3 regions of the Shewanella sp. 30m-14 genome follow, and region 2 is predicted to be linked to each of the others. Evidence: predicted binding sites of a transcription regulator. Region 2 holds the regulator's gene; each other region holds the start of a gene.

Region 1 (10,852 bases), on a different contig from region 2:
CTAATGAATAGGGCTTTATTTGTTTGTTTTCCGGTAAGTTAAGCATAACTTACCTTCATTCAACCCTTCATTCCATTTTTCACTCAAGCTAAGTAACCCTACTTTTTATCCCTGTTTGTGCTGGTGTGATCCGTGTAGAATTCGCGGATAATTTTGCGTGGTGGCTCATGTTTTGCTGCCGATAATAGATGCACTGAAGGTTAAGCTTCAGCTAGCAGTAAAAGGATGAATATGTCAAAAGTAGTTGTTTGTGCCCTGTATAAGTTTGTGACCTTGGCTGAGTTTGAGAAGTTACAAAGCCCGTTATTGAAGGTGATGGAAGAGTCGGAAATTAAAGGCACATTACTGTTAGCACAAGAAGGGATTAATGGCACGGTTGCGGGATCACAAACCGCTATCGATAATTTATTGGCTTGGTTAGCGAGCCAGCCAGGTTTAGACAATATTGTTTATAAACTCTCTTTTGACCCAGTGATGCCATTTTACCGCACTAAAGTAAAACTTAAGAAAGAGATCGTTACCATGGGCGTAGAAGGCGTTGATCCTAATAAAGTAGTCGGCACCTATGTTAAACCAAAAGACTGGAACCAGTTGATTTCAGATCCTGACGTCTTGCTTGTCGATACCCGCAATGATTACGAAGTTCAGATTGGCACCTTTAAAAATGCCGTCGATCCCAAAACAGAAACTTTTAGTGAATTCCCTGAGTACGTGAAGCAAAACCTCGATCCAGTAAAGCACAAGAAGGTGGCTATGTTTTGTACTGGAGGCATTCGCTGCGAAAAATCGACCGCGTACTTAAAAGAGCAGGGCTTTGATGAGGTCTATCATCTTGAAGGCGGGATCTTAAAATACCTTGAAGAGGTCAAGCAAGAAGAAAGCTTATGGCAAGGTGAGTGTTTTGTATTTGATAACCGCGTAGCGGTAAACCATAGCCTTGAAAAAGGACAATACGATCAATGTAATGCTTGTCGTATGCCTATCACTTCTGAAGAGATGGCTTTGGATAGTTTTGTTCAAGGAGTAAGCTGCTTGCATTGTATCGATAAGGTCAGTGATAAGCAGCGTCAGCGATTTATGGAACGAGAGCGCCAAGTGCAGCTATCTAAGCAGCGCGGTGAAGCACATATTGGTAGTGATGTCAGTCAGGTGATTGAACGTCGTCGAACTCACAAAGAGCGGCTTAAAAAAGCACAAAATGAAAAGAGCGCATAGGGTTTAAAATTAAGCCTGCTAGCTTAAAGATGAGCTAAATTTACAGACATATTAACAGGCAGCCTTTGGCTGCTTTTTTTATTTATCAAAGACACTTTTTCCCTGAGCCTGACTGTGCTATTTTGCACGGCTTTTTTACGCTTTAAAGGATAAGGGAATGTTTGTAGGTTTTGACTACGGTAGTGCTAACTGTGCGATTGGTGTTATTGAAGACGGTGATGTGCGTTTGGTACCCTTATCTGGTGACTCTAAGTATTTGAGCTCAACGCTTTACGCGATGGATAGGGAACTCATTGCTGAGGCAGTGTTAAAGCAATTACCTCAAGCAGAACAGGCTGAGTATACTCGTTTACGTTCGGCGCAATTAAGCCGCGCCGCAGCTGCCCGTCGAGAGTTGGATCTGTTGCCTAACGAACAAGCGGTGTTTGTCGGTGAGCAAGCGATCGACGCTTATTTAGATATGCCTGATGAAGGCTTTTATGTGCGTTCGCCTAAATCATTTCTTGGCGCAACAGGACTAAGAGAGAGCCAAATTGCGCTGTTTGAAGATATCGTCACCTTGATGATGATGCATATTAAAACTCAAGCGGAAAAGAATTTAGGTACGAAAGTCATTACTCATGCTGTGATTGGTCGTCCTGTTAACTTTCAGGGGATAGGTGGCGAGCAGAGTAATCAACAGGCTGAAGCGATATTATCGTTAGCGGCAAAACGCGCAGGATTTATCGACGTTGATTTTCTGTTTGAGCCACTAGCGGCAGGGATGGATTATGAAGCGTCACTTGATGAAAACTTAACCGTGCTGGTGGTTGACGTTGGTGGCGGTACGACTGATTGCTCTATGGTGAAAATGGGACCTAATCATATTGATAACCGTGACCGTAGCGCAGATTTTTTAGGTCATAGTGGCCAGCGTATTGGTGGTAATGATTTAGATATTGCGCTTTCTATGGCGTCATTTATGCCGCATTTAGGGCTTGGAAGCTTAATGGTAAATAAGCTGCCAGTGCCAAGTAAACCTTTTTGGAATGCAGTGGCAGTAAATGATATCAGTGCGCAGCGAGACTTTAGTGCTTTGGCCTCTAAAAAGCTAATCGAAGACTTGATTAAAGAGGCCCAAAACCCACAGCTTATTCAGCGTCTGCTAAAAGTTCAAAAAGACCAATTAGGTTATAAATTAGTACGCAGCGCCGAACAAAGTAAGATAGCGTTATCAAGCAGCGATAGCGTCGATACGCCACTTGAATATATTGCTAACGGATTACATGCTAGGGTGAGTGAAGCTGATTTTGAAACTGCGATAACGATACCGTTATCAAAGGTCGAAGCCTTGATGCGGGAAGCACTTGAGCAATCAGGGGTGATGCCAGACCGTATTTATGTGACTGGCGGCACCGCGAGAAGCCCGGCTATTTACCAACGCATTTCGGGCTTATTCCCTGAGATCCCAATTGTGGTAGGGGATCACTTTGGTAGTGTAACGGCTGGACTGACTCGCTGGGCACAAAGGGTATTTGCTTAACGGGCAATGAAAAATAGCGCGACTCAGCGCTATTTCGTTTACTGTTAGCGCTGACTATTGGCGTTTAGATTGACACAAATAGTATTACATCAGTCACAATGACTCATTGATTGACTCAATCGCTAAAGGAAATGGATATGAAGGGCTTAACTAAAGGGCTGTTAATTAGCTTGGGACTGTCACTGACCGTAACACTTGGTCTAAGTGGTTGTGGCGATGATGTGGGTAAGGTGAGTTTAGGTTTATTTACCACCAAAGATGTGATTATTGATGCTAGGCACGACCCTAAAATCCCTGGTGTGACGTGTCATGTTAGCCGTATTGAGGCCGATTTAAGCCTGGCGGACCCATCGGATATGAGTATTTCTTGTCGTCAAACAGGGCCGATCACCGCTGCTGAAATTGCCAGTATCGATAAGAGTAAAAACGGTGAAGTGGTGTTTAAAGAATCATTAAGCATCTTATTTAAATCGCTAAAAGTACGCCGTATTTATGATGCAAAGAACCAAACATTACTGTATTTGTCTTACTCAACCAAAGAGACCAATGGTAGCCACAAGCATGCGCTCTCAACCGTGCCACTTTATGGCACACAAGCGTGGGTCCCTGGTGGAGCAGTGATTAACAACTGATCTGCTTGCGGCTCAGTTTTGCTCTTCACTACTCACTATTGAACAATGAGGCGAAATGGGCTAGATAAGAGTGCTTGATAAGTGAGTTAAGTCAATCAGCCTTAGCACACGAAAACAGTACAAGCACACAATCCATCTACACAATTTAAGTACACAATCTAAGTGCATCATATAAGCACTATAAAGGCGGATCATATCCGCCTTTATGCTTTGAGCGAAAGCAATAAATTGGCTGCTAGCTTGTAAAGCTGGGCTTAATCGTTAATAAGCGCAATAACACTACCAGCGACTGAGTCATAGAGGATTTTTATATCGGCTTGTTGGCGGCTCTTGGTATCGCCAAGGGTGCGCAGTACATAAGTGCACTGTGTTTGACCATCGGGATTGCTAGCTGCTTGATGACGATAGGCTTGAAAGTCACTGCTATTGTCTATGCTAGATAACGAAACACTGGCTGGATCTTGTTGTAGGATATTCCATAAATCAACACAGCCTTGCTCACCTTGGCCGATATTTTTTGGTTGTCCCATCGGGTTACCTTTACCAATACCAAGGGGATAACCAAAGCTGTTCATATCAAGCTCCCCTCCGGCAAAGTCAGGTAGATCGTTCAACGCACCAACTCCTGCGATAAGCTGCCATTTAGTGTGGGAGAAGGTAACTGATTGCTGCAATGCAGCGGCAACGGCCTTGACCCGAGCTATTTCAGCATCACGCTTAAAGTCTACATATTTAGCCGCAGCGATAACTGCTAATATGCCAAGCACAATAATCACGATAACAAGTTCGATGAGGGTAAAGCCTTTTGAGGCGGTGGCGCGCTGCATTAAAAAGATTCTCTAGGTTTGGTCATTTACGCTGTTAATAATAAAGCATTTAACCTAATAGCTAAAACAAAGAATCTTTTTCTGTGACAAATGCAAACAAGCCGACAACATGGCCGGCTTGTTTTGCTAAAAGCTAAATAGAGTTCGCTTAGGTGTTTAATACTCGATTATAGCGTTCAAACGCGGCCTCAAGATCGGCAATGAGATCATCGACGTTCTCTAAGCCGATATGCAATCTAATGAGTGGTTTACTGCTATCCCACTTTGTTGCAGTGCGCAGTTTATCGATGCCAAATACGCCTAAAATTAAGCTTTCAAAACCGCCCCAAGAAAAGCCCATTTTAAAGTGCTGCATATTTTCAACAAATGCGGTAACAGACCTAACATCACCTTGTTTTAATACAAACGAAAACAGTCCGTTTGAGGCGCTAAAGTCGCGTTTAAAAAACTCATGGCCCGGACATGACTCAAAAGCGGGGTGACGCAGGTGATCCACTTCAGGGCGGGTTGCAAGCCAGTTAGCCACTTTTAATGCATTTTGTTCATGCTGGGCTAAGCGAATACCTAAGGTTCTTAGGCCTCGGCTAGCAAGATATACATCATCTGGTGAGGTACATTGGCCTAGAAGGTAACTATTTTCTCGTAGCTGTTCCCAGTGTTTGTCGTTCGCGGTAGCAGTGCCCATCATCACATCTGAGTGGCCGACGATATACTTTGTCGCCGCTTGAATCGAAATATCGACCCCCATCTCAAAAGGGCGCGAGTTTATTGGTGATGCCCAGGTATTATCGAGCATCACCACGATATCGTGCTGGTGGGCGATACGGCTCAGAGTGGGGACATCTTGTATTTCCATGGTGATTGAACCGGGAGATTCTAAGAACAGCACCTTAGTATTAGGCTGTATTAAGGCTTCTATGCCATCACCAATCATAGGGTCGTAATAAGTGGTTTCGATGCCGTAACCGGCAAGCAGCTTATTACATAGATCACGAGTGGGCTCATAGGCGCTATCGACCATAAGCAGGTGATCGCCCGCTTTTAAAAATGACAGCAGGCTATTGCTGATGGCGGCGCTTCCTGATGGATATAGTGCTGTGCCCACTCCGCCTTCAAGTTCTGCAATCGCCGCTTGAAACGCAAAGTGAGTAGGGCCACCACGACGGCCATAGAACATTGCGCCATTAGCCTTATTTTTTGCAGCAAAACGCATATCTTCCATAGTATCGAACACCATAGTCGATGCGCGGTAAACAGGCGGGTTTATCACCCCTTGGGTCCATTTTTTATCTCGGCCTAGACTGATTATCTGCGTTTCTTTTTTCATCGGGCGAATTCCATCAGTTTAAATATCGATATCATTTTAGCCATCTTAACATCTAAACGGCTAAAATAAAGTGTCATTATTTTCAGTATAAACTTTCAGTCACTATTTTCTCTGTCGTCATAATTGGGATAGTTACAACTGCTTTAAAGACTTTCTTTGCTTATTGGTAGCTTAATCGTGATCTTAACGCCGCTGATATTCCCGGCCTTATCTTGGGTATTACTGGCGTTAATTTTACCGTCATGGAATTGGCAAATAAGTCTCGCAATATAAAGGCCTAAACCTAGATGCGGCTTATCTTGCGCTTTTTGTGCTCTCACAGACACCATAGACTCAAAAATCTGCTCGGCCATATTATCCGGTAGTGCGGGGCCTTGGTTACTGACGCTCAGCTCGGCATATTTATGCTTGAGTGTCAGCGCAACATTAATTGGGCTATCAGGATGACTAAACTCTAAGGCGTTAGCGATAAGTTTATCCATCAGCTGAGCGATATACTCCGGCACTCCTAACATCGCAATACTGTCCTGGGTAATATCGAGCTCAAATGCTTGTTGGGGATAGGTCATTTGATAGCCTTGCATACAGCCATTGATGACTTTTTCGAGCGGAAAAATAGTCGTTTCGGCATGAGATAAGCTCTCTTCTAAACGAGTGGCTTCGCTCATGTTGTTTAAGATCATATTGAGACGGTTAACGCCTTCTTGTGCCCGGTCAACATATTTGCGGCTATCAGGGCTAAGCTGTTGTAAACCAAGATGCTCAAGCGACGAGCGCACCACGGCGACAGGGGTGCGCAGTTCGTGAGATAAACGCGAAGACATATTCTCTAAATAATGAGTGTATTGGCTCAATCGGCTAACGATACTGGCAAAACTTCGTGATAGATCGCCGATCTCGTCGCGAACTTTAGAACCCTGAATCTCATTTTTTATTCGCCCTTGGCTGTCGATCGCTTGCTCAGCTTCATCGCGTAGTTTTCGAATACGGCTTGAGATGTTTGAAGCAAAGAAAAATAGCGCTAAAGTGCCCATACTCATGATGGTTAAAATCACATTAAACAGCTTCTCTAATGCTTTGTTGCGCAGGGTTCGAATACCATGAGTGGTTTCTTCGGCAATCACTACCCCCATTACTTTATCATCAATCCAAATAGGACTAGCAGCAGCGAGCACAACCGCTTTGCTGTCGGGAGTTAAGCGCCAGGTGGAACCTTGCTCGCCGCTTAAGGCTTTAGAGATATGACTGCCTTGCAACACTGTTGAGTCTTGCAGTGAATCAATAAAGTCTTTGGCTGGCGTGGTTAAAATTTTGTAGTAAAGCGGGTGCAAGTATTTATGTTTAAACTGCGTCCAACCCGAGTTGTCATCGTTATCGATATTAGTCCGTGACCAGACGCTGTTATCTGAACGAATATCGCCCGATTTTGCTAAAACGCGACCATGTTTATCGACCACCCAGATCCGCGAACTATTATGGCTCATGCCTTTAATAATACTTTCGATTTCAGGTGAGGGGACAAGTACGGTCCCCAACTTGCTTACATCATCAATTGCTGAGGTGCCAACGATGGTATCTAATACGCGGCTTTTTTTATCGTTTACGTCATAAACAGCAAAGCCCAGTTTACTGCCAACCATATTAAGCGGGATCCTAAGCTCGACATTGTAACCTTGCTTACTCTTGGTCCACTTTCCTTGAATTTTAACTTCAGGCGTTACAGGGGTAGACAGGTTGGGATCTTCTGGCAGTTCGAAGGCACTTATCCAACCATCTTGTGTGGTGGCGACAATATAGCGTCGAAATTTGCCATCCGGTGCGAGTGTCGCGATGGCGATATGATCGTTATTGTCTATGCTAAGGCTATTTTTTCCACGGTAGATCACGTGTGGATCGCGAACTTCGAAAAAGGCGTACAGGTAGCCGGCATATTTACCCACCATATGGGTAAAGCTGAGGTTTAACGGCTGGCCTTCGTCACGTTTATAAACCTGATAATCAGCCGCGTAATTAAGTGCACGATGGCGGTAGCTACTCCAATCTGACAATTTACCGTCTAGTTGAATAGGCCCTGAAAGTGGATAAGCGTATAGATCGCGCCCTTTTTCAACCTGTGTTAAAAAGCTCGCTTGGCTATCAAATAGCTTAGGTCTTTCGTGCAGTGCGGTTGCCAGTGCCTGAGTAGTGCCTTCTAAGGTTTTTTCTTGGCCGTGACGCAGATATTTCTCCATCTCCCACACGTACTGATAACCTAGCCACGGCAGGCAGAGTAAGAATAAAGACAATACTGCGACTTTACTTCGCAGCCCTATTGGCAAATTAAACATGGCGTAACAACTACCTAAATGATGGCCATCAACAATGACCTGACTATGACCTAAATGATCAGGCAATGACCTAAAACTACTTGACCATGACCAAAAATGACTCGATTGATGAACTAATTTATCAGCGGACGACATTCCACAAGCGAGGGTTCGCTTAGCATCAAGTTTCGATGCTCAATGCTCAATGCTCAATGCTAATGCTCAAGGTTAATTGTGGGAATCCCAGCGATAACCCATGCCATACACGGTATCGATACAATCAAAGTTAGGGTCCTGGGCAATAAACTTCTTTCTAATCCGTTTTACATGGGAAGTAATCGTCGAATCATCGACGAATATTTTGGCCTCTTGCATCAACTCTTGGCGCTGGCGTACATGTCCTGGGCGCTTTGCGAGCGCATGCACCATCCAAAATTCGGTTACGGTAAGCTCAATCTGTATTGAGTTCCAAAATACCTGCATGCGATTCACATCGATTGTCAGCAAACCATGTTCAACGATATGACTTTCATCGTTACTCGCATTTTTTAGATCTGAGCGTCTAAATAGCGCAGCTAATCTGGCTATTAGGTGTGGGAAACTGACATCTTTACTTAAATAATCGTCGGCCCCCAGTCGCAGACCGCATACGGTATCGAAATCACTGTCACGTGCGGTCAAGAAAATAATCGGCAAGGTACTCGACATGGCTCTTAATGATTGGCATAGAGTAAAACCGCCATCGATTTCATTTTCAAGGCCAATATCGATAATGGCAAGATCGGGTAGGCGCGTGTTAAATGCCAACATAGCTTGTGGGCGGTTGGCATAAGCTTGTACACAATAACCTTGTTGCTGCAAAACCTCTTTGTAGTTTTCTCTAATTGCAGCTTCATCTTCTACTATGGCAATTCGTTTCATAACGTCTTAATGAGGGCCTTAACTGTCTAATTGATTGTGACTATACAGGAAAATATCTCTGTTTGAAGACGTGAACCGTGATTGCCATTTTGTTGCCACAATTGAACCTCAAAACGCCACTTTTACTCCCCTTAAAAGCCATTTCGGTAGGGTTTAATAGCCCTATCGAATAAAGCGCAGTTAACAACTTTAAAACGGCAAGCTTTATTAGCCAATTTGAATTTAGTTTAAAAATTACTATCCCAAGGGGAATAACATGAAAAAACAACTTATCTCAACACTCGTCATTAGCGCGTTAGTATTTTCAACTCAAGCATCAGCACAGCAGGTTGTAGACACCGAGCGTAGCAATAACGAAGAACTCATCGGGTTAACTTCAGGCATTGTGCTTGGGGCTGTGGTGGGTGGGCCCGTCGGAGCCATTATCGGCGCATTTACTGGCACCTTGGTGGGTAAATCAGTGGGCGATGATGATGCGTTGCAAACACAGCAAGCCATGCTTGATGAAAAAGAGCTGGAGCTTATTGTACTAAATCAGCAAAACCAATCATTGGTTGAACTTTCAGATCAGTATGAGCAAGCGCAGCAACAGCTTACCAGTTTAAAAATGGCGCAAGAGCAGAAGTTAACTGAATTGGCACTGGGACTGAATGTACAGTTTAAAACGGGTTCATCAACGATTGAGCCTCACTTTCAAAATCAGCTAAATGATATTGCTTTTGCGATGTCACTCTCACCTGAATTGACATTGGACTTGACGGGGTACGCTGACCGCCGTGGTGATGGTGATTATAACCAAGCCTTGTCAGAACAGCGTGTAGCAGAAGTCAAAAGCTATCTTATAGAGCAAGGCGTTACCGAGGCGCGTTTGCATAACCAAGCCTATGGTGACTCTTCTCCTTTGATGGCAGAGCAAAGCTTTGAGAATGACTTTTTTGACCGTCGCGTGACATTGAAGTTGCAAAATCAAGACAGCGCTTTAGCGGCTAATTAACCCCCAGTCATGTAACCGTAAATTTAACTGCCAATTTAACCGAAAGTGACCTGTTTAGTTGAATGTTTTAGACAGGTTTTCGGTGCCACAGAGTCTGCCTCATCGCATCTTTGGGGTAAACAGTCAAAAGGAGTAACAGATGACTGCGTATATATTAAAGCGTGGATTAGCGAATGTTTTAGAGCCTATCGCTAAGCAGAGTCATCGCCAAGGAGGCTCTATTTTTGAGGCGCTTATGGCAAAGAGAGTCGCAATTGGGGCATCGATAGGATCGCTGCAAGCTCGATTACTGCAAGGGGTATTATTGCAGGGGTTATTATTACTTAGTGTATTCGTGCCGCAAAGTGCGATGGCATTAGCGTCAACGGAACCAGTTTCTTTAGATAGCATTACTCAAGGTAGTTTGATATTTGAAAGCGCACAAGGGCAGGTCGCGATTGCGCTACCAATGAAAACCGACATCAGTATGCATATATCAGGCTGGGTGAACCGAGTTTCTGTACGCCATGAATTTAAAAACACGTCGACAGAGTGGGTTAATGGTCAGTATCTATTTCCTTTACCTAATGAAGCGGCGGTTGACCAGCTTAAGCTACATATTGGCGATAGGGAGATAGAAGGACAGATCCAGCCTAAAGCTAAGGCTAAAGCCATATATGAACAAGCAAAGGCTGAAGGTAAAAAAACCAGTTTACTTGAGCAAAAACGTGCCAATATCTTTAGTGCTCAGGTGGCAAATTTAGCGCCAAATGAAGTGTTGATTGTGGAGCTCACTTATCAAGAAACCTTAGACTATAAAGATGGTTTGTTTAGTCTACGTTTTCCGATGGCGATAGCGCCAAGATATACGCCGAAACAAAGTGGGCATAGCGACAAGCAACGTGGTGAGTTACATCAACAAGTCGCTGCATTCAAGTGGACTAATGCTAAAGAGCAAGCGGGCCGAGAGCAAACAAACACGGAACAAACCATCGCTCAAAACTTAGTTTCGATAACCGTAAAGTTTGACGCCGCAATGGCAATAGAAAACATCGACAGCCCCTACCATTCTATTAATGTCGAAATGGTCGAAGATGCTGCAGCGCAAGTGAGCTTAGATAACAATGCA
Region 2 (10,852 bases):
ATTAGAAGAGTTTTCTTTATGGGTGCACAAGGGGGAGAGGCGGTTAACTAAAAGGCATAATGAAAAAGAGTCAGCCAGCGGATGTCGATAATGCTGGCTGACGAATCACCTTACTACTGGAGTCTCTGCAAGGTCAGTTGGCAGGATTATGGGTCGTTATTACTGATGATTATCCGTTGCTGTTAATGTTATTTTGCGTGTTTTTGGCCTGCTTTCACTTTCATCGGATCTCCGTCATAGCCTAAGGCTTGCCAATCGAGTCTGCCTTGTTTGCTATGACAATCCTTACACTTGAGGGCATCCTCCTTAGGTGAAACCATATGGTTGATTGGCCACCACATCTCTGTGGCAGCAAAATCATATTCACCACTGTACTTAAGTCCTTTTTCGGCCATAGTTTGATTTTGCGCCATGCCCAGTTGAGCAGCTTTATCCCAGTCAAAAGTTTTCCAGTAGCCATCTTTACCAAAGACTTTTGGGGTGATGAAGATATTTAACTTCTTGTCGTAGATCTGTTTACCCGTATGTACTTTAAAAGGTGCGATTTTGGCTTTAGGATCCTTGATGTTGCCTAAAGGATGAGTCAGCTTAGTGACAGCGTTAGGCTGTATTTTATCGCCAGCCATATAAGCATCGGCTTTACCGTTATACCAGGCGTATTGAGGTATAACATTCTTAGCCCATACGAAGTCACCTTTCTTTTTCATGTAGTTGTGCTTGCCATATTCATCTCGGGTTTGTTCCCGGTCAGAGCCCGCGGTTGACCAGTCCCAACTCATTTTTGTTGGTTCGTTTTTAGCAAATTCAGGAATATGACAGGTTTGGCAGGCAACCGCTTGACTGTGCTCATTAAGCTTGCTGTTTTCATGGGGCGTACTCTCGTGACAGTTTACGCAGCCGATTGGGTTATTACCTCCAGGTGAGACGCCCATGGCATTACCTGTTATTTGGTGATTGAGCGTGGCGTGACAGTCTTGGCACTGAAAGTCATTACCGTCAGTATCCATATGCACATCGGTACGTTTGTCTGGGTAAGACATAGAAGAATCAAGATCGCCGTGTTTGACGCCATCGCCCCCGCCACCATAGAAGTGGCAGGTTCCGCAGTTGTCTCGCACAGGTGTTCCTACATTTTGCGCCACCCGTTCAAGGTTGACTTTCTTTGAGACTTCACCCGCGCCAGCAGGGTCTTTGACGTAGGTGCCGGTGGTGTCGTGGCAGATAAGACAGTCGACCTTGGTCATATCGGTAAAGTCGAAGTTATTGTCTTTCCAGCCGTAACCCGCATGACAGCTTGTGCAGCGGGGCTCGTTACTGGAGATCGCAACACAGAAATTATTAATGGTATTTTTCTTGCCACGCTTTACGCTGCGCCCAGGAAGAGACTGCTCTAGTTCCCAGGTCCAGTGTGATGATTTCATAAAGTCTGCGGCATGATCTTCATGACATTCTATGCACTGAGTTGTAACGTCTGAACCCGTTGCAAATGGCCCTTGGATAAACTCACTATGGTCTTGGGCTGCCCAGGTGCTAGTGCAGTGTAGGAGCATAGTGAGCAGGCTGAGTGTGATAGCTATGGTTTTCATGACGAATCTCCATCCCCTCGGTAATTAGCCGAGGGGGAATCCATTTTTGTTAGAAGTTGACGGTGAGAGAGGCGTTAACATCAAAGGCGGTGTCGACGACGGGTAACATTGAGTAAGCCGTGCCTGCGATAACCTCATCGATATCTTGAGGTGCTCCTACAGGCGTGCCGCTACCCGTATATTCAAAGTCATAGTAGAGACCTGCAAGCTTGATAAACATACGTGGATTGATATCAAACATGTAATAGGCTTCGCCGACATGGCCACGAGTCGCTAGCTTACTGCCGATAGGGTCGTCTTGCGCTTGCGTGAATGGGGTCCAGTATTTAGACCCATAGTTATATTCGAGACCAAATTTTCCGTATGGGGCAGGGATCTGAATACCGACATAGGCACCGTAACCCTCTTTTGGACCACTGTCGTCAGCGGCACTTGGCATCATGATGATCTCAGTGCCATCGGCGTTAAGCTGAGCTTCAAAAACGGCATCACTTAACATGCCACCGAACATGCCTGCGTTGCCGTTACCATCAGCGCGTGTCCAACCACCAGAGATAAACCATTTCACGTCATTATCTTCTTCACGTGCAAAGCCGATCCCACCTAAGAACATATCGCCAATAACACCGCTGGGCTGTACTCGAGTTTCAAAGTTAAAGTTGCTGAACTTCTGCATATCTTGATACATAGTTGGCGCAAAAATGCCCGCTAGCTGAGTCGGGAAGGCCATGGTGCCTTTAAAGCCATCATTGACATCTTTGGCGCCAAAGAGGGTGAATTGAAGAAAGTTTTTGCCATCATTTATCGCATCAATATTAAAGCCACCTAAGTGAGTATCTTTGGTGACGATATCGCCAAACATTTCGCCATTACCCCACTGGGATTCAAAGCCTTGGCCATAACAGATACGCACAACTTGGCCATCGACTCCGGTCAACTCTCCGAGCTTGTATCCTAATGTGGCACCATCGAAGTTAAAGTTGACTAAGTGACCTGATGGCGTTCCGCCTCGTTGCTCATTTTCACGATATTGGGTTGGGGGGCCATAGGTTGAAGGCCGACGTCCAATGGAGAGATAGAATGGTGAACCGTTGATGTTCTTCCAGTCGAAATAAGCGCGCTCGACTCTTAGCCAGTCGCCACTGGTGTTACCGCTGCTGGTGCCATCCATGGTAAATGAGCGCCAAGAATCGAATACTTGCACTCCGGTAGAGTCGCCCCAGTTTTTATACATAGAGAGCCGGCCCGCAAAACTGACGTTGTCCCAGACTTTGGCTTTTAAATTGAGGCGTAACCTTGTGGTGTAAAAAATATCGTTATCGATATCTTGAGTGGTTTTTTGAGCTAAAACATAAGGCATGATCCCCTGAAGCTGACCACTTTGGAATGCCGCCGCTAAATTCGGATCTGCCGCCATCATTTTACCTAAAGGTGAGCTTGGATCATTTGGCATGCCAAATGCGCCGGACATCGCTTTGGCACCAAAGTCACTAAAATTGACCTTTATTGCAGGGTTCCAGGTCACGTTTTGATAGTGAAGTGAGTGAGCTTTGGTACGAAAGTCGCCAGTGATCAAAATTCTGTCGAGGGCGGAGTGGCGCTCATTGTTATCGACGCGATCATTGAGATCGTCAATCTCGCTGGTGATGTCCTCTAGCTGTTGCTTTAGATCTGAAATTTTTTGAGCGTCGTTTTCATTGGCATATACACTGCCAGATAAGGCGATAGCATTGGCAACGAGTAGTGATATAAGGGTACGCATAACATCTCTCCTTTCGAGGTTTGACTTATCTTGCTGTTGTCTTGTCTCGATTGATGTTGAGGGGCAACCTGGACTTGGCTGATTTTTGGCAGCACGAGGCCCTGAGGCTTTCCCCATTTTTAATTTATCTGTTGGTTACTCTGAGAATCTAAGAATGGTGGTAAGTCGGCTTACCGCGTCTTAGCCACAGGTTTGCGGTTGATCTGAGTCAGCCGCATGGTCATAAAGGAACTGTTGAATATCTTTTAAGTCCTTTTCAGATAGCGCATTAAAGGCTTCTTGATCACCTTTGTGCTTCATACGTTTAAAGAAGCGATCCCACTGGCTCATGGTTTTTGTCATTGGAGTGATCTCTCCCCCCACATCACCTTTGCTATGGCAGGCTTTACACTCTTTTTTATAAAGGTGCTTACCCTTTTTAGGGTTACCGCCGTCTGCAGCCTGGGCTTGAAGCCCCAAAGACAGCGCAAGGGCAAGGCCTATTCCGATTTTTGAGATTGTTTTCATCATCAATTCCTTACTTTTTTATAGGTTTGATGCCGTCCTTTGCGTGGTTAATTAAATGCTTTAAAAATGCTTCCGTGTTGTTACTAAATTTAGCAGGTGTTGTTGGGTTAAATATTGAGCTTGATCATGTTCATGATAAAAATCTAATTGATAAAAAGATCATTGAATAAAATCTAATGGAGGTTGGCGTGTGTGTGCTTGCTGTTGTTTTTAAAGGGTTTTATGGTTTTGAGTGTGATTTTGATTATCTGTTTTTGTCTTGCGGAGTGTTTTTGGTGCGAGGTCTGTGTCACGTTTTTGGGTTTTAGCTATCCCTAAAGTGATAACTAGGTTGACTTGCTGTTAATAAAAAGCCCTAGCAGAAAGACTGGAAGGGCATTAACTTGTGTGAGGGAAGATTAAGGCTGTTGACGCGTAGGTGCTAATACGATTTCACGCACACATACATTTTGTGGTTGCTCGAAGGCGAACACGGCTGCATCAGCAACCGCTGTTGGCTCAATCACTCCGCCCATGAACTCTTTCCACTCGTTGTAACCCGCTTTGATCTCTTCGCTGGTGGTGTGGCTTAATAATTCGGTTTCAACTGCCCCAGGCGCAATCGTCACCATACGCACATCATCTAAGGCGACTTCTTCACGGATATTTTCTGTGAGTGCATGTACAGCAAACTTAGTGGCACAGTATGCCGCATGGTTCGGGAATGTTTTGCGGCCTGCTATTGAGCTCACGTTGATGATGGTGCCTGTTTTGCGCGCTTTCATATCGGCAAGAACCGCGTGAATACCATTGAGTACACCCATCACGTTGATGTTAAGCATACGGCTCCATTCGGCAGGATCTTGAACATCCGCTGCGCCCAGTAGCATGACTCCAGCGTTATTGATTAAGCAACCTACAGGGCCAAACTTGGCTTCGGCTGCAGCAATAGCGCTTTTCATTGCATCTGCATCAGTTACGTCAACACTGACGCATAAGCTATTTTCAAGTGCCAGAGCTTGCATAGGTTCAATGCGGCGTGCCAGTAAAAGCAGTGGGTGACCCTTAGCGCTAAAGGCTCTAGCCATTGCCGCACCAATACCAGAAGATGCACCTGTAATAACGATTAATTGTTTCATATCAGCCTCAATAAGGGGGTAGGATCTCGATTGATGAGTATTTTATATAAACCAATATTGTTGATATATAATCTATAGAGAATATGATTGTTTACATATGACTTCTAATGCTCGTCAACATACCGAGATAAAATGGATTGCCGTTCATGTATCAAGACCTAAATTTAGCAGATGTTCGCGCCTTTACCGTGATTGCAGAGAAAGGCAGTTTTACCCTTGCGGCTGAAAAGCTAGGTTGCTCTCGTTCTCACCTTTCAAAGCAGTTAACGCAATTAGAACGCTACCTGGGAGTGACCCTAATTACTCGCACAACAAGGGCGCAGCGATTAACAGAGCAGGGCAGCTTTTTTTATGAGCGCTGCCAACATGCCTTAGATGTTATGGAGCAAGCCGTCGCCAAGACGGTTGATAACGCCCATAACTTGCAGGGAAAAATCAATATTAACTGCGTTGGTGGTTATATCGGTGAAGAGATCGTCAACCAACTGGTGAACGACTTTATGAGCCAACATCCGAACATTCAGATCCATCTTGATTTTAGTAGCCAGCGAGTAGACTTAGTGCTTGATGAGTTTGATTTGGTCTTCAGAATGGGAGAGCTTGAAGACTCAGGCTTGGTGGCGAGAAAGTTGATGGACATTGCCAATTGTACACTGGCATCGCCGGCTTATATTGCTAAGCGCGGTCGTCCTCTGCATCCAAAAGAGTTGAAGAGCCATGCCTGTATTACCGGGTCGGTATACCACTGGAATTATCACTCTCGTAGCGATAAAAACCAAAAGGCAGAGGTCACGATTGCTGGCACTTTCTTATGTAAAAATGGCCGCGTGATGAAAAGTAGTGCGTTGGCAGGAAATGGTATTGTCAGATTACCTGAAATTTACTGTAGCACGGAGTTAGATAGCGGTGAATTAGTGCATGTATTTGAAGATTGGACCATATCGGATACACCGCTTTATCTGCTTTATAACAAAGATCAGTTTCAACCAGCTCGATTAAGGCAGTTTATTGATTTCACTACACAGCACTTTATGGAATATGTGGCGTTGCCAAAAAATTGAATTGAATTAATTTTGATCCCCCTTTAATCGGTTTGTTACTGATGATTGGGGTGGCAAACATTTTGCTATATAAATGTTTATTTAAGGTTAAATTTGTCATCCATTTTAGTCGATTTTGTCTTAGAATATCTTAAGAACAAAAATAACCTTTTTTCGATTTGAGTCGTATTGCTGCTTAGAGCGTTAAGGACATTAAAAGGTGGAATGGATGAACCTAAAGAAAATAGCACTAGCTTGTGCCTTGTTACATTGCTTTTCAGCCTATGCAGGGCAAGAATATTATGAGGCTCGAAGCGATGCTATGGGGGGAGCGGGCGTTGCAGCTTCAAATAAAGAGGGGGCGGCTTTTGTTAATCCTGCCTTACTCGCGATTAATGCGCATAAAGACAATTCTGCAGTACTGCTGATGCCTGTTCTTGGAATCGATATGGCTGATAGCGATGACATGATAGATAAGTTTGATTCGCTGATTGACTCATACGATGGCTTAGCTGATGCGATTGATACTGGCAATAGTGGTGATATTAATCAATTTCGTGATGATTTAGTAGCTGATTTAGAGTCGTTAAAGGGCACTTCAGCCTATGCGAGTGCAGGGCTTGGTTTCAGCGTGGCCATTCCACATCAAAGAATGCCGATGGCAATCTTCTATAAGACTTATGTCAACGCCGTCGGCGTTGCTAATATCGCGCAGTCAGATATCAATACCCTCAATAATTTAGATCCTAATAATCCACCACAAATTTCTGATTTAGACTCTCAAGGGCAAGTAGTAGGCGGCGCAGTATCAGATTTAGGTATTGCATTGAGTTTTCCACTTTCTATCGTCAATATGCCGATTGCAGTGGGTATATCGCCAAAGTTTCAGCGCGTTGACACCTATAACTATATTGCCAATGCGAATAACTTTGATGCCAGTGATTTTGACGACGTTAAGTACCGTAATGATGAGACTAACTTTAACCTCGATATCGGTGTCGCCTTGCAACCATTTGAAGGGCTGACGCTAGGTCTGTCGGGGAGAAACTTGATTAGCCAGGATGTGGATACCATAGAAGTTGAAGGGCAAAAGTTTACCTACCGCGTAGAGCCCTTAGTAACCGCTGGAGTGGTTTATGACTGGGGTATTTTATCGGTAACCACAGATATCGATCTGATTGAAAATAAGAAGTTTAAAGAGCTCGATGGTACTCAATATTGGCGCTTAGGGGGGGAAGTTAGAGCCTTTGATTGGATGTCGCTACGAGTGGGTTATCGCCATGATATGAAAGACTCTACAGCTAATCTCTATTCATTGGGTTCAGGCTTTGCCTTCGGTGATTCGTTTTTCTTAGACTTCACCGGTATGTTTGGTGATGACAATGCGGTAGGAGGCGTGCTGCAAACCTCCTACCATTTCTAACGAGTAACGCTAACCCATTAACTCTATCGTTGATTTAATGGTTAGGATAAGCGCACTGCCGCCACATAAAGCCAGAGTTAACGCTCTGGTTTTTTGTTTGTCGACTCGCCCAACCAATCGCCCCGCCACGATATATCCCAAAATCACAGAAGGTAGCAGCATTAAAGAGATATAAAAGTGATGCAAGGTCAGCAAGCCTGCAAATGCCAAAATGATCAAAGCAATCATCGAGCTGAAGATAAAGAAGGCCGATAAGGCGGCGCGAAATTGGCCTGCATCTTTACCGGAAAGCAAGATGGCAAGAGGCGGCCCACCAATTGCGGCTATGTTGCCAAAAATACCGGATAAAATGCCTGCGATAAATAAGCTAAATCGATTCACTGGAATGCTAAATTTCATCAAGCTTAAACCAACCGCCAATGCCACAATCGCGGCTATCGCCAGACCTAAAATCGGTTGCGGCGCAATTAAAATCAACGTCGCGCCGAGTATGCCGCCAGGAATACGACCTAAGAGTGCATATTGCAGGCCATTAAACTCAAGCTGACCTCGCTCTCTAAATAGGGTCAGCAGTGCAATAGAGAATCCCATCATGATAACAGGTGCAGGTACTAGGCTCGGATCGACGATATACAGCAAGGGGCTTGCAACGACGGCTAGGCCAAAGCCGATAAGACTTTGGGTTAGTGCGCCACAAAAGATAATCAGTGAGGCAAGTAGTAATGTAATGGGTTCGATCATCTGTTTATCCAGCCAAGACGGCTTATATGGGAACGAATATAGGTTGGCCTATCAGTGACGATGGCGTGAATCGATTTACAGGCAAACTATCAGTCTGCTACACGTTTATAGTGGTATAGAAGCAGATAAGGACTGCTAAGCAGTCCTTATCTGGAGATCATGTTTGTCGATAATCAATGAAGATTATTCAAGTTCTTCCCACTCAATGCCCATTTCATCCATTAGACGTTTAACCTCTGCAGGCATGCTGTCGGGTTTATCTTTAGTTAGATCGGCATCGTTTGGCAGTGGCTGGCCTGTGTATGCATGCAGGAATGCTTCGCACAACAGTTCACTGTTTGTGGCGTGACGCAAGTTATTCACCTGGCGGCGTGTGCGTTCATCGGTAAGTACTTTAAGTACTTTCAAAGGAATGGACACAGTAATTTTTTTCACTTGTTCATTCTTTTTGCCGTGTTCAGCATATGGGCTGATATAATCGCCATTCCACTCAGTCATTGACTCACCTGTAATTTCAAAATTCGGGGCAGATTTTAACCCTTTAAATTGTGCAGTCAAATTATTGCCTCTTATTTATGATAAATGCAAATAGATTTCTATATGCATGGACGTCTAAACGTCTAAAGTGGTTGACGAGGAGGATGTGCTTAGGTACATTTAGACGTCCAGACATCTCTAATAAGAAAATCAGTAACTAAGGAGTAGTACATGACCGAGCGTAAACTTGCCACCGCGGCAGTGCGTCAAGGCATTGAGTCCGATAGCCAACATGGCGCTGTTGTACCGCCAATATACCTGTCAACTAACTACTCTTTTGATGGTCATAAAAATCCAAGAGACTTCGATTATAGCCGCTCGGGTAACCCAACTCGCTCCATTCTTGGCGATGCGATTTCCGAACTTGAAAAAGGTGCGACGGGAGTGGTGACTTGCACTGGTATGGCGGCAATCACCTTGGCGACAAATCTACTCGGGCCAGATGATTTACTTGTCGTGCCACATGACTGTTATGGCGGCAGTTACCGTTTATTTACTAACCTTGCCAAGAAAGGTCAGTTTAAGTTGCTAGTAGTGGATCAGACTGACTCACAGGCACTTAATCAGGCGATAGCGCAAAAACCTAAGATGGTATGGTTAGAAACACCGTCGAACCCCTTACTTCGCGTGGTCGATATTGAAGCTATCAGTTCGGCTAGCCATGAAGTCGGCGCGTTAGTCGTCGTCGATAACACTTTTCTGTCACCTATTTTGCAACAGCCGTTATTACTTGGCGCCGATATCGTGATCCATTCTACGACAAAATATATTAATGGTCATAGTGATGTGGTGGGCGGTGCTGTTGTGGCTAAAGATCCTGAAGTCGGAGAGTTGCTGCATTGGTGGTCAAATACATTAGGGCTAACGGGTTCAGCATTTGATAGTTATCTCACTTTGCGCGGAATTCGCACACTTGCAGTACGAATTCGCGAACATCAGGCGAATGCGCAACGAATTCTTGATACCCTAGTCAATCATAAAGCTGTATCCAAAATTTATTACCCAGGGCTTAAAGATCACCCGGGGCATGAGATTGCGGCCAAGCAGCAAAAAGGTTTTGGCGCCATGTTGAGCTTTGAGCTCCAAGGTGGGGAGCCCCAGTTGGTGGAGTTCTTAAAAAATCTAAATTATTTTTCAGTTGCAGAAAGTCTTGGCGGCGTTGAAAGTTTAGTGGCCGTTCCTGCGACCATGACACATAGGGCGATGGAGCCAGAGGCTCGCGCTGAAGCTGGCGTAAAAGATACGCTTATCCGTCTTTCTGTTGGTATCGAAGATGCTGACGATCTTGTTGCCGATATTGAAGCTGCGCTTAATGCTGCAGCCGCTTGTTAATTAAAGGGGTATACGATGGCACGCTGTCACTTACATAAATTTGGTGGCTCAAGTCTAGCGGATGCAGACTGTTACCGTCGCGTTGCTCATATTTTGCTGACGCATGGCCACAGCGACGATTTAGTTGTGGTGTCAGCTGCCGGTAAAAGTACTAATTTCCTGTATAAGTTGCTCGAATTAAGTAGCACTAAACAGTTGTGGCAAGAAGAGCTGCAGACACTCATTAGCTTTCAGCAAAATTTGATTGAGCAATTGCTCTCAAATGAGCAGGCACGTTCTTTAAGAGAGCGTTTATCTACCGATAAATCTCAGCTGATCAGTCTATTGTCGATAGAGTCAATTAATGACTATCAGAGCAGCCAGGTAGTCAGCTTTGGTGAGCGTTGGTCAGCGCGCCTATTAGCTGCATTGCTGCGCGAGTCAGGGGTTGCGGCGTCGGATGTCGATGCTCGCACCTTACTGATTGCTGATGAGGGCGCAGTGCCGCAAATTCGCTTGCAAGAGTCTCGCGAGCGTGTGCATCTGATGACCGAAGCACACCCAAATGAGCGGCTAATTATTACGGGGTTTATCTGCGCTAATGAGCGTGGTGATACCTTACTGTTAGGGCGTAATGGCTCTGATTTTAGTGCCACCTTGATTGCTAGCTTAGCGGATATTGAGCGGGTCACGATTTGGACCGACGTTGAAGGGGTATTTAACGCCGATCCGAATAAGATCAACGATGCAAAGTTGCTGAGTAGTCTTTCACTTGCTGAGGCAAACCGTTTAGCCCATTTAGGCTCACCGGTACTGCATAATCGTAC
Region 3 (10,852 bases), on a different contig from region 2:
GCTTGAAACGCTAATCGCTAAAGATGATATCGCAAGAAAGATGCGCCTAACCCGAGCGCAGTGCTGGTCATTTGATCCATTTAAAGAGGGAGAGGCAGCCAAAGCATTAGCGTTTGCTCAGCATGCACTTACCCACCCTGATCTAGCTCGCTTTCCTAACGACAAGCTAGATTTAGAACTCTGCCAGGCCTGGTATACCGAGCAAGACGGCAATGTTGAGCTAGCACTGCAAGGCTACAACAAGGCGATCAATCAAGCTTATGCGCTTGAGAACTTACGCCTCATTGCCGATGCCAGAGGTATGCGCGGTTACCTTCATTCTTATCAAGGTAACTTCACCCAGGGGCTAGAGGACTTAATCACCTCGCAATCCCTCTATAAAAGTCTTAACTTACCCGCTTGGGTCAGTATTAACCTGTACGAAATCGCCACTAGCTATCGCCGCTTTGGCGATCAGAAAAATGCCATTCGCTACTTTAAAAAGCTCGAAAAAAGTAAAATAGAGAGTAAAGACTTTGATGCCGCAAATAGCATTTCAGTCGCCATTGCCATTGCCGAAGAAGAGTTAGGGAATTTAGAGCATGCCAAGCAACTGTTTGAAACTAGTTACTTGTATTGGAAAGCTAAAGGGCGCGAACTCGAGCAAGCAACTGTCGCGGTCAATATTGCAGGAACGCTAATAAAACTGAGTGAACTTGATGAAGCAAAACGATATTTAAATGAAGCTAAACCTTTTATTTTGCCATCTGATGAAGGTTTCTTCAGCTTCATGCATCTATTTCTCGCTCAAGTGGATTTAGCCGATGGTCAATTATCCCAGGCCCATGACAACATAGCACTGGCGCGTAGTGCCTTTAAACGGATAAAGAATATACGTGGCTTAGCACAGCTGCAGTTGGTAGAAAGCCAAATATTTCTCAGTCAAAATAACTGGAAACAAGCTTATCTGGCGCTTAAGCAGTACATGACTATCCACAACGAGCTTGATGCCAAACAGCTATCAAGCTACACCACCGAAATGCGCACACGGTTCAATGCCGATCAGATAGAGCAAGAGAATCGTCATCTCATCGAAAACCAAAAGCTCAGAGAGATAGAGCTGGCCATGTTGGAGAAAAATGAGCTCCAGCAATGGATCATCATCTTGCTAGGCGGCTTTTTGATGCTGATTGTGTCGGTGTTTGCTTACATGCAGATCCAGAAAAACACATTATTATCAAAGTTGGCGCTCACAGACGATCTAACCCAACTACCAAATCGGCGCTATATCTATAGCAAAGCGCAAACATGCTTTGAAGAAACAAAAATAAAACAGAGCTGTTTTTCAGTCATCGCTTTCGATGCAGATAACTTTAAGCTGATTAACGATAACTTTGGACATGAGGTAGGCGACCAGGCTCTTGAGTTACTCGCTGAGATCTGCCGCAGTGCCCTCGCCCCGGAGCATCAAACCGCGCGTGTCGGCGGCGAAGAGTTTTTGATTATCCTGCCAGATACCGACAAGGCGCAGGCCTACAAAATAGCGCAGGCCTTAGTGCTAACCGTCTGTAATAGCAACTTTAGTCAGTTCCCACAGGGCTTTAGCATGACCATTAGCGCTGGCGTTGCCAGCTTAATGTCAAGCGACGACAAGCTGTCGCAGCTGCTAAAACGCGCCGATGATGCACTCTATCTAGCTAAGAGCGAAGGCCGTAATCAAGCTAGAGTGAGTTAGCCCATTGAGAGTCTAAGATGAGTCCAAGAAGAGTCGAATAACATCTCAGGATACCTATTTACTCTCAATAACTGCTATCATTAGCGCTTACTTAAAGCCGTTACTTTCGCCGATACTTTTCGCCGACAATAGACCTATGTCTGACTCTTCTTCACAACTTGCTGCAATCGACACCTTAACGCCCACTCAGCTCGGCGAATTAGCCCTTAACATTAAAGCATGGGGCCAAGCGTTAGGCTTTGCCCAAATCGGTATTTGCGATACAAACTTAAGCACCGAGGAGCCCAAATTACAGCAGTGGTTAGACAAGGGCTATCATGGTGATATGAGTTACATGGCCAATCACGGCATGATGCGCGCTAGACCTTATGAACTTCACCCCGGCACTAAGCGGGTTATTGCCGCTCGCATGAACTATCTACCACCCGAAGCCGGTTTTGCGGTTAACCTTAAAGACCCTAATCTTGGCTATATCTCGCGTTATGCTGGCGGGCGTGATTATCACAAGATGATCCGTAGCCGCCTTAAAAAGCTCGGTGATAGAATCGAAGCTGAGTTGAAAAACCTAGGCATTAGCAAACCAAACTCTCGCCCTTTCGTTGATTCTGCCCCTATTTTAGAGCGCCCTCTCGCCGATAAGGCAGGCCTTGGCTGGACAGGTAAACACAGCTTATTACTCAACCAAGACGCTGGCAGCTGGTTCTTCTTGGGTGAACTATTAATCGACCTGCCTTTGCCCGTCGATATTCCTATTAGTGAAGGCTGCAACACGTGCGTAGCGTGCATTAAATCTTGCCCGACCAACGCGATTATTGAGCCTTACGTTGTTGACGGTAGTCGCTGTATCTCTTACTTAACCATTGAGCTACAAGGCGCCATTCCAGTAGAGTTTAGACAAGCTATTGGTAACCGTATTTACGGCTGCGATGATTGCCAACTCGTCTGCCCAGTAAACGCTAACGCGCCACTCACCGATGAAACCGACTTTCATACTCGCCCCTCACTTAAGCAGCCACAGCTACTTGAGCTGTTTGCGTGGAGCGAAGCTGAATTTTTAAAGCTCACTGAAGGTAGCCCTATTCGCCGGATTGGCCATGCACGTTGGCTTAGAAATATCGCCGTTGCGCTGGGTAATGCGCCCCACAGTGAAGCGATTATCGCAGCGCTTGAGGCCCGTAAACTATCGAATGAAGTCGATGATATGGTGATAGAGCATATTGATTGGGCTCTACAGCAACAAGCAGCAGATGAGCAGAACCTAAGCCGCAAAACCCAAAGGGTGATCCGCAGTGTCGAAAAAGGCCTAGCGCGGGACGCGTAGGCCTAATAACAGATCATTAGAGAGCTGTTATGCATTTGGATCTAAGGTAAAGCCGACTTTAATTGTTACCTGCCAGTGCGCCACCAACCCCTCTTCAAGGTGGCCACGAGTTTCAACCACCTGAAACCATCTCAAATGCTTCAATGATTCATTTGCCGCGGCAATCGCATTCTTGATGGCCTCATCAGAACTAATAGGTGACGACCCGGTCAATTCAATAATTTTGTAGGTATGGCTCATAATGACTCCAGCGATGAGAAGGAAATAACTTTAGTCAGTATAGAACAACCTCTGTGATAGTCAGGACAAAGAATTCCCCCCAACACTCGCGGTAAATATAAGAGCAATTTTCCCTCAAAAGACAGCATGCACAGTTTATTTCAATCAGTATGATGCCAGAAACATACGCCATCCGATCCCTGGAAGGCTAGTAAAGCCGGTGGTATAAGACACCACTTTGCCTTCATTGATGATAATCAGAGTCGGTGTAACATGCACCGACCAATCTTGGGCACTGCGATTATCAGCATCATTAATCACAGGAAAGTGATAATCATGGTCCTGCATATAATCATTTATCTCACTATTAGTGCCCGATGCAATGGCCACGCTCACCACTGGAAAATAAGCCGAAATAGCCTCAACAGATGGGCTTACCGAACGGCAAATAGGACACCATGTACCCCAAAAATACACCAAAACGGGCCCATCGGTACTAAGCGTCGATACGTTAATCTTCTCACCTGTGATAGCAACACCACTAATCATCGGAAAATCATTGACCTCTAAGTTTCTACTACGCCACTTATCCATGACCCAAGCTACGGCGCTCAGCATGATAAGCAAAATCAATAACTGCTTAATCCAACCACCAATACGGTGCTTCAATGTCGGCTTTTTTTCTGGCGATTGTTTTTTTGTCATTTTCTTTTCAGTCGTTTTCTTTTCGGTCGCTTTCTTTTCGGTCGCTTTCTTTTCGGTCGCTTTCTTTTCGGTCGCTTTCTTTTCGGCCATAGCGCTCAGCATTACCGGCATTATATTGCGGCAGTAAAATGAATATGACTCTATAAGACCGGATAAGTAAACAAATAGTTCATCACAGCACTCACTCTAGCAGCACTCGCCCCTTTAATCGCCAAGGATAACGGGCAAACAGACTAGGCAAGCACTCGAAAAAAACAGAATTGATAAACACACTAGGCTGACTAGGAAAACGAATACTGCCCCCCAACAAACTATCAGCTAATGACGAGCTAAAGACGAGCTAAAGCACCATAAAACAGGTAATGCTTTAGCTCGTTTGCTTAAGTTAACTCAGCAGGCGAGCAGCGCTAGCCTAATTTGCGCCGCAATATCTTAGTCGCCTCAACAAGGTTAACCAACGCGGGCTCCACTTCATCCCAAGTGCGTGTCTTTAAGCCGCAATCAGGGTTAATCCACAGTTGTTCTACCGCAACTTTACTCGCCGCTTTCTCCATCAAACTGACAATTTCATCAACCCTTGGTGTATTGGGTGAGTGAATATCGTAAACACCCGGACCAATTTCATTTGGGTAGTTAAAGTCCTCAAATGCATTGAGTAGCTCCATTCTTGAACGCGATGTCTCAATGGTGATCACATCGGCGTCCATCGCCGCGATTGCTGCGATGGTTTCATTAAATTCGCTATAGCACATATGGGTATGAATTTGCGTTTCGTTGCTAACACCTGCCGCACTCAGCTTAAAGGCATTGACCGCCCAGTTAAGGTAATGCTGCCATTCACTCTTTTTAAGCGGCAAGCCTTCTCGAAATGCTGGCTCGTCGATTTGAATAATGCCAATACCGGCATTTTGTAGCTCAACCACCTCATCACGAATGGCGAGGCCGATTTGAGTCGCTATCTGCTCGCGACTGATATCTTCGCGCGCAAAAGACCAATGCAGTATGGTTACCGGCCCTGTCAGCATGCCTTTGACCGGCTTTTCTGTGAGGCTCTGAGCATATGTAGCCCACTCTACCGTCATCGCATTTGGGCGTGATACATCGCCATAAATAAGTGGTGGTTTAACACAGCGTGAGCCATAGCTTTGTACCCAACCAAACTGGGTAAAGCCGACACCATCGAGCTGTTCGCCAAAGTATTCCACCATATCGTTTCGCTCTGCTTCACCATGCACTAATACGTCGATACCTAGCTTTAACTGCCGCTCAATAGTGTCTCTGGTCACTTGGCGTAACTGATCATTATATTGCTCAAGGCTTATTTCACCTTTACGCCAGCGGCTACGCAGGCCACGAATTGCAGGCGTTTGAGGAAAACTCCCTATGGTGGTCGTTGGCAATAATGGTAAGCGGTATTTTTGTCTTTGCGCGGCTTGCCTGAGTGAAAATTCATCATCACGCAGGTAGTCTTGCTCAGTGAGAGCATCGACTCTGGCTATCACCTCTTGATTAGCGGCTTTGGCACGGGCGTTACGTCGTTGTTGGCACTCAAGCACTATGGCTTTGGCCTCGACAGAGTTTGGAGCTGTGAGTAACGTCTTCAATTGACCCAATTCAGCCAGCTTCTGCTTGGCAAAAGAGAGCTGCTGCTTAAGTTCAGGCTTAAGCTGAGTTTCTACCTCTAAATCGACCGGACTATGTAGCAAAGAGCACGAAGGCGACAGCCATAAACGCTGCTTAAGATCCCGCGCTACACTCGATAATCCCTCTGCGAGTGTATCGAGCTCTGCCGCCCACACATTGCGGCCGTTAATCACCCCTGCTGACAGTATTTGATCTTGCCTTAGGCTGATGGAAAAAGCGCTGAGCTGCTCTGGCGCTGTAACCAAGTCTAAGTGTAACCCTGCCACGTTAAGCGATGCGACAAGCTGATGGTGGTGCTCAATACTGCCGTAGTAACTGGCGAGCAAGATGTTTAGGTTACAACGCTCAAAATCACGATAGGCTTGGCTAATCGCGGCTTGCCAATCACTGTCTAGCTCTAGGGCTAAAACAGGTTCATCAAGCTGAACCCATTCGACACCCTGACTAGCAAAGCGGGCCAATATTTTATGGTACGCTTGCAGAAGTTGCGGTAATAAACTCAGCTTATCGAACGATGAACCAACAGTTTTAGACAGGTATAGAAATGACACTGGCCCCAAGATCACAGGCTTGACCTGATAGCCTAAAGCCTGAGCTTCACTCACTTCATCAAACAATTGCTCATAACCAATATCAAAGCTTTGATCGACCGTTAGCTCCGGTACGATATAGTGATAATTACTGTTAAAAAACTTGGTCATTTCAGCAGCGGCAGCGTCTTTCCCCGTTGGCGCTCGGCCTCGTCCGATACGGAATAAGGTATCAATATCGGTGGGGGTATCACTTTGATGACGCTCTGGGATCACATCCAAAGTGGCACTTAAGGTTAATACCTGATCATAGAAAGCAAAATCGCCAACAGGCAACAATCTCACCCCGGCATCAGCCTGCCAGCGCCAATGTGTTTGGCGTAGTTCTTTTGCAATTTCAACTAACTGCGACTGCTTAATTTCACCACGCCAATACTTCTCTAAAGCAAATTTTAGCTCTCGTAAACGACCAATTCGTGGAAATCCCAAACTATTTAATTGCATATTGTATACCTTTTGATGTTAAGATGAGCAAAATTCAGAGTTAACGCCCCTCTGAATTTCATATAACTAAACAGAACAACGGGCGTCTGGACGTCTGGAAGTTTATTGTGTTAGCCTTAGTATTCGCAATCGAAACGAATTCAAGCGCAACATGAGCGAATTTCATGTGAGGATAAAATGATAGAGCTTAGACATTTACGTACGTTAGTTGCCCTAAAGGAAAGCGGCAGCCTCGCTGGGGCTGCAAAAAAACGCTTCGTCACCCAGTCGGCACTGTCTCATCAGATCAAGGAATTAGAGACTCGCATTAACTCAGCTATTTTTGTGCGCAAGAGTAAGCCCCTCTCTTTCACACAAGAGGGTGCGCGATTGCTCAACCTTGCTGAAGATATTCTGCCGAAAGTGATCGAAACCGAATTTGATTTAAAGAAAGGCTTAGCTGAAGGAGATAATCATTTAGGCGTAGGTATTGAGTGCCACAGCTGCTTCCGTTGGTTAATGCCGGTAATGGAGCAATTTAGAAAACAATACCCACAGGCGGATCTCGACCTCTCTAGTCGCCACTTATTCGACTCATTAAACGCGCTTGAGTTAGGTGAGCTAGATGTCGTGCTGACATCGGATCCAGTACCTGCTCAGTCGATTGCTTATCAGCACTTGTTTGATTTTGAAGTTAGATTAGTGGTTGCCAGCGACCATCCGCTGGCGCAGCAAGAGTATGTTACACCGAAACAGTTAGAAAACTTGGCGATTTTAAGCTACCCAGTTTCACTTGAGCGCTTAGATATTTATCGCCACTTCTTAGAGCCTGCAGGCATAAAGCCTGGGCCACAGGTAAAGTGTGATTTAACCATGATGTTACTGCAGCGTATTGCCTGTAAAGATGGTATTGCGGCGCTGCCTAGTTGGTCGATTAACGAAGCTCATGGACTTAGCCTTACCAGCGTTAAGTTGGGGCCAGATGGCCTTAAACGCCCGCTGTTTGGCGCATACCGTCGTAACGGTGCCAATGCACGCTTAGCCCAACATTGGTTAGAGCTCGTCTCAAAAGAAGGGTTAGCGAAGCAGAGATTGAACTGATCAATCCGTACTATAGTGAGCACTACGCTCTGTAGCATACAAAAAAGCCTGCATATTGCAGGCTTTCTTTTTATAGCGCTTTAAGTAGCAAATTTCTTCTCGCTAATACCCGTCTCAAGACCAAACCTGGAGAGTTAGCGTTATGGGTTTGACGTAAGTTATGCGCGATTAAGAACTCATCACGTAAATCATCATCTAGCCCTAATGACTCAAAAGCTTCAAGCGTTAAGGTTTCTTGTTTATCTTCAATCACAGACTTAAGCAGGCTCAGTGGGTAATCCTGTTCAAGTTCTGAGTTTAAGTAAGCAAATGCCGTTAGTGCAATAATGTCACCAAATACGCTAAATAGTGCCAGGGTTTGCACTTCATCAGGGCTAATTTGCAAACTTTCTAGCTGATGCAGTTGATCAACGGCGTCCGCTGCAATCGCTTCGGTAAGCGCCCAATAACCATGAACCAGCTTTTTGTAAGGCTCATTCAATTCGTCTAAACGCTCTTTCAGATAGAAAGTAAACGCATAACGATAAATATTAACCTGACCTAAACGTACTAAAGCATCTTTTAATGAGCGATTCTTACTCGATTGCGGTGTGGCGTGATCTGCACTGTTGCTGCGCCAAAGCAGATGGGCAGATACGGCCGGATCGGATGACACGATATCGATAACATTACGGATATCACCGTCTGCAATAATGGCCTTTTTCAATGGGATAAGGATCCCTCTACGACCAATTACCTGCTCTTCGTTGCTGATAATTGCGCGTACTTGAGTAAATACTTGCTGCTCAAGATCTGTCATGCGAAACATTAAACCTTATTATTTTTAATCATGATGTGCACTCAATTCCGTGGCAAATTAACCCACACAATGACGTCAAAGGTCAAGCCATATAAGCGACAACCTTAACAAGTTTCAACAATTTTATTCACCTCCACTAAATAAGTAGCTGATAAAACCTGCCATCAGTAGCAAGAGCCAGGAATAGTATTAAAACCGGAGGGATTTTGGCTACGCTAATATATTAATGTAAGCCTTTGTTATATAGCCTGATAAATCGCTTTGGCAAGGTCAAAATAGCCTGCGTCATTTAAATGTACCGCATCCGATTTTTTACTCGGACTTTTCAATAAGCGACTTAACGCATCGTCGACTAAAACCAACTCATATTGCTCTGCAAGCTCCTCATAAATCGGTGACGCCGATAAAAATAGGCTCTTTTGTGGCACCGCAACCAGTAAAACTGGGATCTGTTTCGACTGGGCCATCTCTATCATGGCGGCCAAATTAGATTTAGTCGTCGTGATAGCATGGTTTCTTAAGAAGTCATTACCGCCCTCTAACAAGATTAATAGCTCTGGTGAATACTTATCTAATAACGAAGCTAAACGTGCTGCACCACCCGTTGTTGTCTCGCCCGATACGCCCGCATTAATCACCTCAAAACCACTAAGAGAAGCAAGCTGGCTAGGGTAGTCTTGGCCCTTCGACGCGCCAACGCCATAGGTAAGGCTATCGCCAAAAGCTAATATCCGTGCATTATCTGATAAGGGCGGAATACTCGCCCCAGAGCAAGCTTGCAATAACAGCAGTGCGCAACTAACGAGCAATAGGACAATAGGGCGACGCTTAAATAATGGTTTCATCAATAACTTTTAACTTGAGACTGTAGCCAAAAAATAACATAAAAAAAGCCAGACACAAGGTCTGACTTAAGTACGCATATCATTTTAAATATGTCACAAAAAACTAGAATGCTTGATAGCTAACACTCAAAAATAGCTCTCTACCAGGGCTAAAGTAGTTTTGAGCGGAGATAATCTCTGCGTCAAAGATGTTGTTCGCTTTTAAACGTAAGCTCCAAGCATCATCGAGCTGATAACCCACACTTAAATCAACTTTATGATAGGCATCCAAAAACGCATCATAACCAGCATAACGCTTACCTTGATAATGGTAGTTAGCCAAGAGATCAAAACGTTGCCAGCTATAGCTCAGCATATAGTTAAACTCATTCTCGCTACGGCCAACAAGCTGCTCACCTGTTTGTTTATTCTCAGCATCCAGATAGGTATAACCCAGTTGGTGCTCAAGGCTCAATAACTGGAAATTAGCAGACAGTTCGATACCGCTGATCTCAGCTTCATTGATATTCGCAGGCTTCCAGATATCCCAACCATAATCGTCTTTCTCACCCGTTGGGGCCCAAGCAATCAGATTATCGATAGTATTTTTAAATACACTGATATAAGCACGCACATCTTTAGCATTAAAATGCAGCGTTAGATCGTAACTCTCAGCGGTTTCTGAGAGCAACTCTGCGTTACCAGAACCTGGCCAGTACAGGTCGTTAAAGGTTGGCACTTTAAAGGCCGTACCCGTTGTCGCGGCCAAACTCCATTGAGCATTAAACTGATATGCGAGACTAGCGTTATATGAAACTTCGCTGTCGATATTTTCCACATCATCATAACGCACCGCAACTTCAGCCAGTATATTGCTCCACTGCTTTTGCACTAAGGCGTAGACACCTAAGATATCTCGCTCATCTTGGGCATAATCGCCCTTAACAGACTCATTTGACCAATCGACACCGCCCGTCAGGGTCAAGTCGCTTGCCGCTAGGTATTGGTTACTCCAATTGACCTGATCGCGTTTGGTTTCAAACTCAGATATTGGCACACTGATATCGTTACCCCGAAAGTTCTCGTTTGAATCGCGAGACTGGCTTAAGGCTAATTTGCTGGTAAATCGGTCATTACTGTATTGCGTAGCAAGATCCCAAAAGTAATTCTCATAGTCTGACTCATCTGCCGAACCTGAGGCATAGATATCGTCGTACTGAGTGTTACCTTTATCGTATTGTCCGGTCCAAAGTGCTTGCCAGTTTTGATTAATTTGCTGAGAGCCGTTTACTGAAAGCGCGTTGCGCTTATAACCATCATCATCATTTTCAACCTCTGCGCCGTTATATACATCATAACCTTCTGATTGCTCATGGTTAACGCTCAGTGTTGTACTACCATCGCCATGGGTCATACCTGCGCCAAATGAGCCGCGAATATATTCATTGCTGCCATATTCAGCACCCGCAAACCATTCACCGCCCTTGAGTTGGCGAGTAAAAATCTGAATGA

The links. Region 2 encodes MetJ, which represses methionine synthesis genes. Its sites were predicted from a motif close to TAGACGTCTAGACGTCTA; they were not measured.
Region 1: ACVBIU_RS15625 (cystathionine beta-lyase) is a predicted target of MetJ. The motif match lies at 5,569-5,586, and genes of this name have one in related genera.
Region 3: metE (5-methyltetrahydropteroyltriglutamate--homocysteine S-methyltransferase) is a predicted target of MetJ. The motif match lies at 6,725-6,742, and genes of this name have one in related genera.

Annotation. Positions count from the first base shown of each region.
Region 1 is NZ_JBRILW010000022.1:35,993-46,844, reverse strand. It holds gene trhO (oxygen-dependent tRNA uridine(34) hydroxylase TrhO) at 232-1,215, shown strand; gene yegD (molecular chaperone) at 1,373-2,737, shown strand; gene ACVBIU_RS15635 (CreA family protein) at 2,875-3,369, shown strand; gene ACVBIU_RS15630 (type IV pilin protein) at 3,624-4,196, opposite strand; gene ACVBIU_RS15625 (cystathionine beta-lyase) at 4,345-5,523, opposite strand; gene pdsS (proteobacterial dedicated sortase system histidine kinase) at 5,667-7,850, opposite strand; gene pdsR (proteobacterial dedicated sortase system response regulator) at 8,058-8,750, opposite strand; gene pdsO (sortase-associated OmpA-like protein PdsO) at 9,007-9,744, shown strand; gene ACVBIU_RS15605 (marine proteobacterial sortase target protein) at 9,884-10,852, shown strand, end outside.
Region 2 is NZ_JBRILW010000023.1:5,937-16,788, forward strand. It holds gene ACVBIU_RS15855 (tetrathionate reductase family octaheme c-type cytochrome) at 189-1,586, opposite strand; gene ACVBIU_RS15860 (DUF3373 domain-containing protein) at 1,636-3,348, opposite strand; gene ACVBIU_RS15865 (c-type cytochrome) at 3,529-3,858, opposite strand; gene ACVBIU_RS15870 (SDR family oxidoreductase) at 4,254-4,973, opposite strand; gene ACVBIU_RS15875 (LysR family transcriptional regulator) at 5,120-6,034, shown strand; gene ACVBIU_RS15880 (conjugal transfer protein TraF) at 6,243-7,436, shown strand; gene ACVBIU_RS15885 (sulfite exporter TauE/SafE family protein) at 7,446-8,177, opposite strand; gene metJ (met regulon transcriptional regulator MetJ) at 8,361-8,675, opposite strand; gene metB (cystathionine gamma-synthase) at 8,886-10,046, shown strand; gene ACVBIU_RS15900 (bifunctional aspartate kinase/homoserine dehydrogenase II) at 10,062-10,852, shown strand, end outside.
Region 3 is NZ_JBRILW010000016.1:19,475-30,326, forward strand. It holds gene ACVBIU_RS12890 (diguanylate cyclase) at 1-1,714, shown strand, start outside; gene queG (tRNA epoxyqueuosine(34) reductase QueG) at 1,851-3,035, shown strand; gene ACVBIU_RS12900 (dodecin) at 3,063-3,275, opposite strand; gene ACVBIU_RS12905 (protein disulfide oxidoreductase) at 3,420-4,049, opposite strand; gene metE (5-methyltetrahydropteroyltriglutamate--homocysteine S-methyltransferase) at 4,367-6,637, opposite strand; gene ACVBIU_RS12915 (LysR family transcriptional regulator) at 6,815-7,717, shown strand; gene ACVBIU_RS12920 (HDOD domain-containing protein) at 7,788-8,516, opposite strand; gene ACVBIU_RS12925 (arylesterase) at 8,756-9,361, opposite strand; gene ACVBIU_RS12930 (TonB-dependent receptor domain-containing protein) at 9,465-10,852, opposite strand, start outside.